DNA from 2 places in the Geobacillus uzenensis genome. Region 2 is predicted to be linked to the other one. Evidence: riboswitches for the same ligand, from Rfam matches in the RefSeq annotation. Region 2 holds a riboswitch; the other holds the start of a gene.
What was found. A riboswitch is a leader RNA that binds a small molecule or an ion and turns the genes downstream of it on or off. The one in region 2 is predicted to bind thiamine pyrophosphate.

Region 1 (4,426 bases), on a different contig from region 2:
ATCCGAAAGAAAAACCGGGCGTCTAGTCACGCCCGGCACACATATACAGCCTCTTCTTACCGATAGAGCGACGAACCGCCGCGCACAAATTCGTCCGCCTTTTCTTTCATTCCTTCTTCTTTGATTTTCCGTTGCAGCTCGTGCGAGATGTTCATTGAACAAAATTTCGGTCCGCACATCGAACAAAAGTGGGCGGTTTTCGCCGCCTCAGCCGGCAATGTTTCATCATGGTATTCCCGGGCCCGCTCCGGATCGAGCGATAAGTGGAACTGATCGTTCCAGCGAAACTCAAAGCGCGCTTTTGAGAGCGCATCGTCGCGCTGCTGGGCAGCCGGATGCCCTTTCGCCAAGTCAGCGGCGTGGGCGGCAATTTTATACGTAACGACTCCGGCGCGCACGTCCTCTTTATTGGGCAACCCTAAATGTTCTTTCGGCGTCACATAGCAAAGCATGGCCGTCCCGTAGGCGCCGATGATCGCGGCGCCAATCGCTGATGTAATGTGGTCGTATCCCGGCGCGATGTCGGTGACAAGCGGCCCTAACGTGTAAAACGGCGCTCCATGGCAAAGCTCTTGTTCCCGCTCGACGTTTTCGCGGATTTTCTGCATCGGAATATGCCCCGGCCCTTCGATCATCACTTGCACGTCATGCTCCCAGGCGATGTTCGTCAGCTCGCCGAGCGTCTCAAGTTCGGCAAACTGCGCTTCGTCGTTTGCATCGGCAATGGAACCCGGACGCAGGCCGTCACCGAGCGAAATGGCAACATCGTATTGTTTTAAAATCTCGCATATTTCTTCAAAATGCGTATACAAGAAGTTTTCTTGATGGTGAGCCAAACACCATTGGGCGATGATCGAGCCGCCGCGCGAGACGATGCCAGTCGTCCGGTTGACGGTGAGCGGAATGTAATGCAGCCGCACGCCGGCATGGATCGTCATGTAGTCGACCCCTTGTTCAGCCTGCTCAATCAACGTCTCGCGATACACGTCCCATGTCAACTTCTCCGGCACGCCGCCCACTTTCTCAAGCGCTTGGTAAATCGGCACTGTTCCGATGGGAACCGGCGAATTGCGGAGAATATATTCACGCGTTTCGTGAATGTGTTTGCCGGTCGACAAATCCATCACTGTATCGGCGCCCCAGCGCACCGCCCAGAGCAGTTTTTCCACCTCATTCTCAATCGAGGAAGAAACGGCCGAGTTGCCGATATTGGCGTTAATTTTCACATGAAAACGGCGGCCAATAATCATCGGTTCGCTTTCTGGATGATTAATATTCACAGGAATGATCGCTCGGCCGGCAGCAACCTCCTGGCGAACGATTTCCGCATCAATTTGCTCGCGAATCGCGACAAATTCCATTTCCGGTGTAATGATTCCCTTTTTGGCGTAATGCATTTGCGTTACCACTTTTCCCGGCTTCGCCCGCAGCGGACGGCGCGCAAACGGAAGCGACAACGCACGGCTGCTGGTTGCCTGCGGCTCCGTTTCTTCGACATCGCCGCGCTCAACAATCCAGTTGCGGCGTAGAAGCGGCAATCCTTTTTCTACATTCGGTTCAAAATTAGGATCCGTGTACGGACCGGTTGTATCATAAACGCGCACCGGCTTGTTTTCCACCTCTCCTTGCGGCGTTTTCGTCGGCGACAACGCGATTTCCCTCATCGGCACGCGCACGTCCGGACGCGATCCTTCGATGTACACCTTTCGGCTGGCTGGAAACGACATAAACGAGCGGATGTTCTCCATGCGGCTTTCCTCCTTTGAAATGGTGGTTGAGACCTGCAGCCGCACCAGCAAAAGAGAGGCAAAAACGGGGGATATTTACGCAAAAACGGGTTCCGCAAAACGAACGGAACCCGATCAAGGCAAAAAGACCAAATGAACAACCCAAGCGTCCATCTGTTCCCGCTGCCTGCTTCCCTACGCTGGCATGACCCAGATCAGGTTCAAAGGGTCAAAGAACTTCATCGCGTTCTTTTCTCAGCCCGGCTCCCGGACTCCCCTAGCAGATGAGCGTATAACCATGATGACTGACTTTTTTTATTTTACTGCACAATAGGCCAATGCGCAAACCATTTTGTTCCATGCCACAGCTTTACAAACACACTTTTTCTCTACTCATACTGAAAATTGCTTTAGCATCACCCGCATCTCGTCCGCCATCTGGCCGAGCGATGTCGACGAAGAGGCGATTTCTTCGACCGAGGCCATTTGTTCTTGGGTTGCCGCCGATACATTGGCAGCGCTAGCAGCTGACTGTTCAACGATTTGGGTCATCTGTCGGAGCGCCTCATCCACCTGGCGGGCATGGCCCGTCATTTGTTCAATCGCGGACGATACTTGTCGAATTTGTTCGCTTACTTGACCGACCGCCTCGCGAATATCAGCAAACGACTGACCGGCGACAGCGACGACGTCCAACCCTTGCGTCACCTCAGCAACGACCCGCTCTGTGGAGGAAATCGCCAACTTCGTCTCTTCTTGAATGTAGCCAATGAGATCGGAAATTTGCTGCGCTGAACGTGCGGACTGTTCCGCCAATTTCCGCACCTCGTCCGCGACAACAGCAAACCCTTTCCCTTGCTCGCCGGCGCGCGCCGCTTCAATCGCCGCATTGAGCGCCAGCAAATTCGTCTGTGACGCAATGCCCGTGATCGCTTCCGTAATTTGCCCGATCTCATTCGAGCGCTCCCCGAGCCCTTTGACAACTTGGCCGAGCGCTTGAACGTGGTCGTAAATGAATTGCATTTGCTCAGCCATTTGCGTCACGGACTGCTTGCCGGCTTCCGCTTTCACCGCCGTTTCTTGGGCGCTGTGAGCCACTTCTTTCGTATGACGGGCAACGTCAACGAGCGTTTGGGAAATGTCATTGACCGATGCCGCTGTGCCACGGGCCGCATCCGCCTGCTCTTCCGCATGGGCAGCGAGCCTTTCCATCGTTGCCGCAATTTGTTCTGTCGCTCCCGTCGTCTGCTCGGCGACGGTGGCTAGCTGGCCGGAAAACTGCGACACTTCGTCAGCATGGTGTTGAATGCGGCCGATCACCTTTTGCCAAGCGTCCGCCATATCGTTCAATGATGCGGCAATCGGCCGCAGCTGCTGCACGCTGTCCAGCGGCACGCGCACCGTTAAGTCCCCGCCTGTCATCTTGTCTAAATATTTGTTAATGACGGCAATCGGAGCAACAAACCGTCGGTAATTGAGCGTTGCTGAAATGAAACCGACAATCGCGCCAAATAGCAATGTAGCGGCCAATGTCCACCAAAACGCCGCCCCGCGAATGCTGTTGGCCAGGCATATCGCAAGGCCGATCGCCGCCGTTCCCGGGATGACGACGAACATCGTGCGAATGATATAACTCATGAACGACAAACTGTTTTCCCCCTTTTCTATCGTCAAAAAACTTTTTACTATTCCTATCGCATGGACATATTCGCCAGCACACATGTATTTTCCTTCTTTAGTGCCCTCTCCGATAGCCTGAAATAAAATTTCTATTGCCAGCAAAAAGGAATTGCATTAAAATAACGATTGTCTTATAAATATTCATTTGCTAGATCAATAGAATGGAGGATCATTCATGGATAAAAAGAAAATGATCGGCGGCGCGCTTGCCGTTGGTTTGCTGGCCTTTTCCCCTTGGACAGCTGCGCAAGCCGGACCGGTCAAATGGACGAACGTCAATGCGTTTGAAGAACAAAACGGAAGCTTGTTTAACCAAGAAAACTATGACTTTGTCAAGTTTTCGCAAATCGGCGCCAAACTGAACGAAATTGAAAAGCGGTCGAACCGCGTCAAGGTGGAAGTGAGAGGAACATCAGTGAACGGTTATCCGCTTTATGTCGTCACGATTGCCGACCCGTCGACGCGCGGCAAATTCGGCAAAATTCAGGCGCTCCGGAAGCAAATGTTCAAAAATCCGGGCAAAGCGCAAGAATGGGTGGCGAACAACGAAGACTTCAAAGTGCCGATTATGATCAACGGTTCAATCCATGGAACTGAATTTGTCGGCACGGACGCCATTCTTCAACTGATTGAACGGTTCGCCACACAAAACGATCACGTGACGAAACAAATTTTAGCGAACACCGTCCTCATTTTTAACGTCGTGCAAAACCCGGATGGACGCGTGCAGGCGACGCGGTTTAACGGCGTGGGAATCGACTTGAACCGCGATTTTATCACCCAGTCGCAACCGGAAACACGGGAAACCGTAGAATTAATCAAAGAATGGAATCCCATGGTCTTCCTTGATACGCATGGGTATGTCAAAAACTATGGGCCGAACCTGCAAGGGCTGATCGAGCCTTGCACGCCGCCGCATAACCCGAACTATGAATATGATTTGTACATCAAATGGGCGCTCGAGCAGGCAAAAGCGATGGAAGCGGAAATTCTGGCCGACAAAGCCTCTTATCAAGGCG
Region 2 (4,426 bases):
AAGCGATGTAACGGTGCAACGGCTGCCGCTGCTTGACATCCTCCCCTAACAGCTGATAGTCTCCTTGTGTACGGATAAGCTGCATGAGCGCATGCAAAAGCGTGCTCTTGCCGGCGCCGTTTCGCCCGGTGACGGCAATCCATTCGCCTGCGCGCACCGTCGTTTCAGGGACGTTGATTTTCACTTCCCGGTTGCGAAAGCCGCGAAAATCGCGGAGGCAAAGGAGTTCCTCTCCTTCCCACCACTTCCGCCGCTGCGCCCTCCGGTCATATTCCTCCCAAACGCCTGGATGCCAAATGCCTTCGGTGCTCATGACGTCTTTATATTCAGAAAATATCCCCCCCGCCTTTCCGTCAGCCATCACTTGCCCATCGCGGCCGAGCAGGATAATCCGGTCGACAAAGTCAAGGACATGATCGATTTTATGTTCGACGATGACGACCGTTTTATCGCGGCCCACCTTCTTGACCGTTTGCCACACCGCCTTCGTCCCTTCCTCATCAAGCAGCGCCGTCGGCTCATCCAAAAACAGGACGTCCGGCTCAAGTGCGAGTACAGATGCGAGCGCCAGCCGCTGTTTCATCCCGCCGGAGAGAGTATGGATATCCGTATGCGGCGCGATTGCCAAGCCGACTTGATCCAACAGCGCGCGGATGCGGGCAGGCATCTCCTCGCGCGGCACACCTCTATTTTCAAGAGCAAACGCGATTTCCTCATCGGCGTACGGCATGCAAAATTGCGCATCCGGGTCTTGAAACACGTAGCCCCACCGTTTAGGCAGCTCGAGATGCTCCGCCTTCATCGGCACATCGATCGAATTCGGAATGATGCCGGCCATCACTTGCAGCAACGTCGATTTGCCGCATCCCGACGGGCCGAGAAGGAGCACTTTCTCCCCGGCGGCAATCGACAGCGAGAAGTCGCGAAACAACAGCTCATGATGTCCGGGAAATTTGAGGCGCAGTTGATCGATCGCAATCACATGTCCCATCATTTCCCCGCCGCCTCACCGGTTAAGCGCATCATAATCTTCCTTTGAAGCCGGACGCCACATTTGCGTCACCCCGGTTTTCTCAAGCGCCTTGGCCAACGAGACAGCGAACACGCCGGCAATGAGGATGGCGCCGGCAAAGCGCGCCAGCAAAAAAAGCGCCATGTTCCAAGGGGCCAACGCCTCAATGTACCCTTTGTAAAAGTCCATGATGAGCGAACCGACCGTCGCGCCGACCGCGCTTAGCGATACGACGAGCACGTCAAACCGCCGATAGCGGAACGCCGCAAACACGAGCTCGGCAAACAGCCCTTGAATGAATCCATAAATGAGCACTTCAAGCCCCCATTGCGACCCCATGATCAGCTCGCCGGACGAAGCCGCCATTTCGGCAAGCAACGCCACCCCCGGCTTGCGGATGAGCAAATAGGCGAGCGAAGAAGCAATAAACCACATGCCGTAAATCAATTGATCCGCATGAAACCCGAACACTTTCACCACTTCATATAATGGCCCCCATACTTTGTAAATGACGCCAAACACGACCGCAATTACAATCGTCGTCAAAATGTCAGCCAACTTCAATCCTTTGGTTGTCTTCTCCATCGCATGCCTCTCCTTCCATGATTGAACCGTACGTCACTCGTTCACCGCCGGCCTGACGGACCGCCATCGTTCGAGCCGGTACGCCATGTCCCAAAACTCATACTCATATTCGCTGCTGATCAAAAAATGCTGTTCCATCCGGCGCCGATCCTCTTCTGTGACAGCGGCAGCGATGACATCAAGCCGGGCGATCTGCTCTTCAACAAGCGAACGGAACCAATCAGAACTGTATGCACCGATCCATTTTTCGTAAATCGGGTCATTCGGTTGGCACGTTTTCAATCGTTCGCCAATTTCATAGTACAGCCAATAGCAAGGCAAAATGGCAGCGATGACGTCCCCTAAGTGCCCTTCATACGCAGCACGGTACATATGAGAAGTATAGGCGTACGCCGTCGGTGCGGGAACAAATGCTGCCCGCTCCTCTTCAGTAATGTTGAGCAGCTCGGCGAACGTTTCATGCAGCGACAACTCCGCCTCGCATGTGCTTTGCGCATGATGCGCCAGCCGAGCGGTCGAGGCCAAATCCGGCGCCTTTGCCGCCCCGATCGCCTGCACGCGGGCGAAATGGCGCAAGTAATACGCATCTTGCATCACATAATAGCGAAATTTTTCGCGCTCGAGCGTTCCTTGGCCGAGCTCTTGAACGAACGAATGGCGAAAACTCGCCTGCCAGATCGGGTCGGCGGCTTCGCGCACTCGCTTGGCAAAAGACATTCTTCCTCCCCCTTTTTGCAAAATAAAAACGCCGCTTCCTTTACCGACTAGCGTAAAGAAAGCGGCGTGAGCCTACAATGTCGCAAGGCAAAGCCATCGTCGCCTATGCATAGCTCCTCTCCACTTCCCTACGCTGGTATTACCCAGATCAGGTGCTAAGGGTCTCAAAGGCACACTTTGATCTCAGCCTTTCTAAAGGCCCCCCTAGTGGATGTTCCGTCATGATGCCATTGTTCTGTTTACATTTATCATATCACGGCAACGGCGGTTGTCAACCTTTTTTTCCGTCCTGCGTTGCGTCGCCCACCGCGATTCGCTATGATTAAAACGCAACGACTCACTATCGAATGGGAGTGGAACTACATGGCAAAAGTCATTTTAAAACGGCAGCGAAAAAAACGGCTTGAACAAGGTCATCCGTGGATTTTCCAAAGCGAAGTCGACCGCATCGAGGGCGACATCACGCCGGGCGACTTCGTTGACGTCTATAACCATCAAGGCTATTGGCTGGCGAAAGGGTACATCAACCCGGCCTCGCAAATCATCGTGCGCGTGCTGACGCAAAACCCCGATGACGAATTGGATGAGCGGTTTTTTATCGAGCGCATCCGCCAGGCATGGGCATACCGCGAACGGATGATCCCCGGCGTCCGCTCTTGCCGCGCCATCTATGGAGAGGCCGATTTTCTGCCGGGGCTTATCGTCGATAAATACGAGGACGTTCTCGCTGTGCAAATTTTGGCGCTGGGGATGGAAAAGCGCAAAGACTGGATTTTGCGCGGTTTGCTTGACGTGTTCGCGCCAAGAGCCATTTACTTGCGCAACGATGTGTACGTTCGGGAGCTTGAGGGGCTCGAACAAGAAAAAGGCTTTTGGTACGGAGAAGCGGAAACGGAAATCGAAATCGAGGAAAACGGCGTCAAATATATGGTCGATATTGAAGGCGGTCAAAAAACCGGCTTTTTCTTCGACCAACGGCAAAACCGCGCCGCCCTCCGCCCGCTCATCGGTCCGGAAACAACGGTGCTTGACTGCTTCACCCATACCGGTTCATTTACGTTAAACGCTTGTCTGTATGGGGCAAAGCACGTCACCGCCGTCGACATTTCCGAGCATGCGATTGAAACGGCGAAACGAAACGCAGCCTTAAACGGCTTTTCAAACGTCGACTTTGTCGTCGCCAACGCCTTTGACTATTTGCGCGAATCGGTGCGCGCCGGCAAGCAGTGGGATGTCGTCATCATCGACCCGCCGGCGTTTGCCAAGTCAGCCCATGCGGTCCCGAAAGCGCTGCGCGGCTATAAAGACATTAACTTAAACGGATTAAAGCTCGTCAAGGACGGCGGCTTTTTTGTCACTTCGAGCTGCTCGTACCATGTCCGTCCGCACATGTTCGAAGAGATGGTCGCCGATGCAGCGTTTGACGCCAAAAAAGTGCTTCGCCAAGTGTACTGGAACGGCGCCGGCTATGACCATCCGAAGTTGCTCGCTGCCGATGAAGGCGACTATTTAAAATTCGCCATTTATGAAGTGCATTCGCGGCGTTAAAGAAAAACGCTTAAGGGCAAGCCTTAAGCGTTTCTTTCTTGTCTCGGGCGAAGCGGCTGTTCTTTGCGCAACACGCTCAAATAAACGAGCATTGAAACAAACACCGAACCGGCGGCAGCTAGATAAATGCTCGGGTAGCCGAACCAATGGCTGATTTGCCCAAAGACGATGGCTCCGATGCCGACGCCTAAATCAAAAAACGAGAAAAACGTCGCGTTCGCCATCCCTTTCCGGTGAACAGGCGCCCGCTCCACCGACCATGCCTGCAGCCCTGGCTGCACCATGCCAAACCCAAAACCGTACAGCACTGCCGCAGCCAATAACGCCCATTCCCCCGGCAGCCAGGCGAGCATAAGCATCGCCAGCAAAATGAGCCCAGCGCCGGGAAGAAAGACAGCCCGATGACCTTTCCGGTCATACAGCTGACCAGCGAACGCCCGCGTGACCATTAAAGCGAGCGCGTAAAGCAAAAAGTAAAGCTGCAAGCCTCCGATCTGTTTTTGCGCTGTATATAAGGGCAAAAACGAGGCGATGCCGCCAAACGTCACCGTTAAAAAGAAGAGC

Region 1: another riboswitch for thiamine pyrophosphate. It lies ahead of thiC (phosphomethylpyrimidine synthase ThiC); the one in region 2 lies ahead of tenA (thiaminase II).

Annotation. Positions count from the first base shown of each region.
Region 1 covers NZ_NEWL01000009.1:80,624-85,049, forward strand. Annotated here, with positions in the region: gene thiC (phosphomethylpyrimidine synthase ThiC) at 57-1,748, opposite strand; TPP riboswitch at 1,903-2,016, opposite strand; gene B9L21_RS13885 (methyl-accepting chemotaxis protein) at 2,121-3,374, opposite strand; gene B9L21_RS13890 (M14 family zinc carboxypeptidase) at 3,583-4,426, shown strand, end outside.
Region 2 covers NZ_NEWL01000008.1:68,245-72,670, forward strand. Annotated here, with positions in the region: gene B9L21_RS12985 (ABC transporter ATP-binding protein) at 1-991, opposite strand, end outside; gene B9L21_RS12990 (ECF transporter S component) at 1,007-1,597, opposite strand; gene tenA (thiaminase II) at 1,631-2,314, opposite strand; TPP riboswitch at 2,423-2,530, opposite strand; gene B9L21_RS13000 (class I SAM-dependent rRNA methyltransferase) at 2,678-3,862, shown strand; gene B9L21_RS13005 (MFS transporter) at 3,886-4,426, opposite strand, start outside.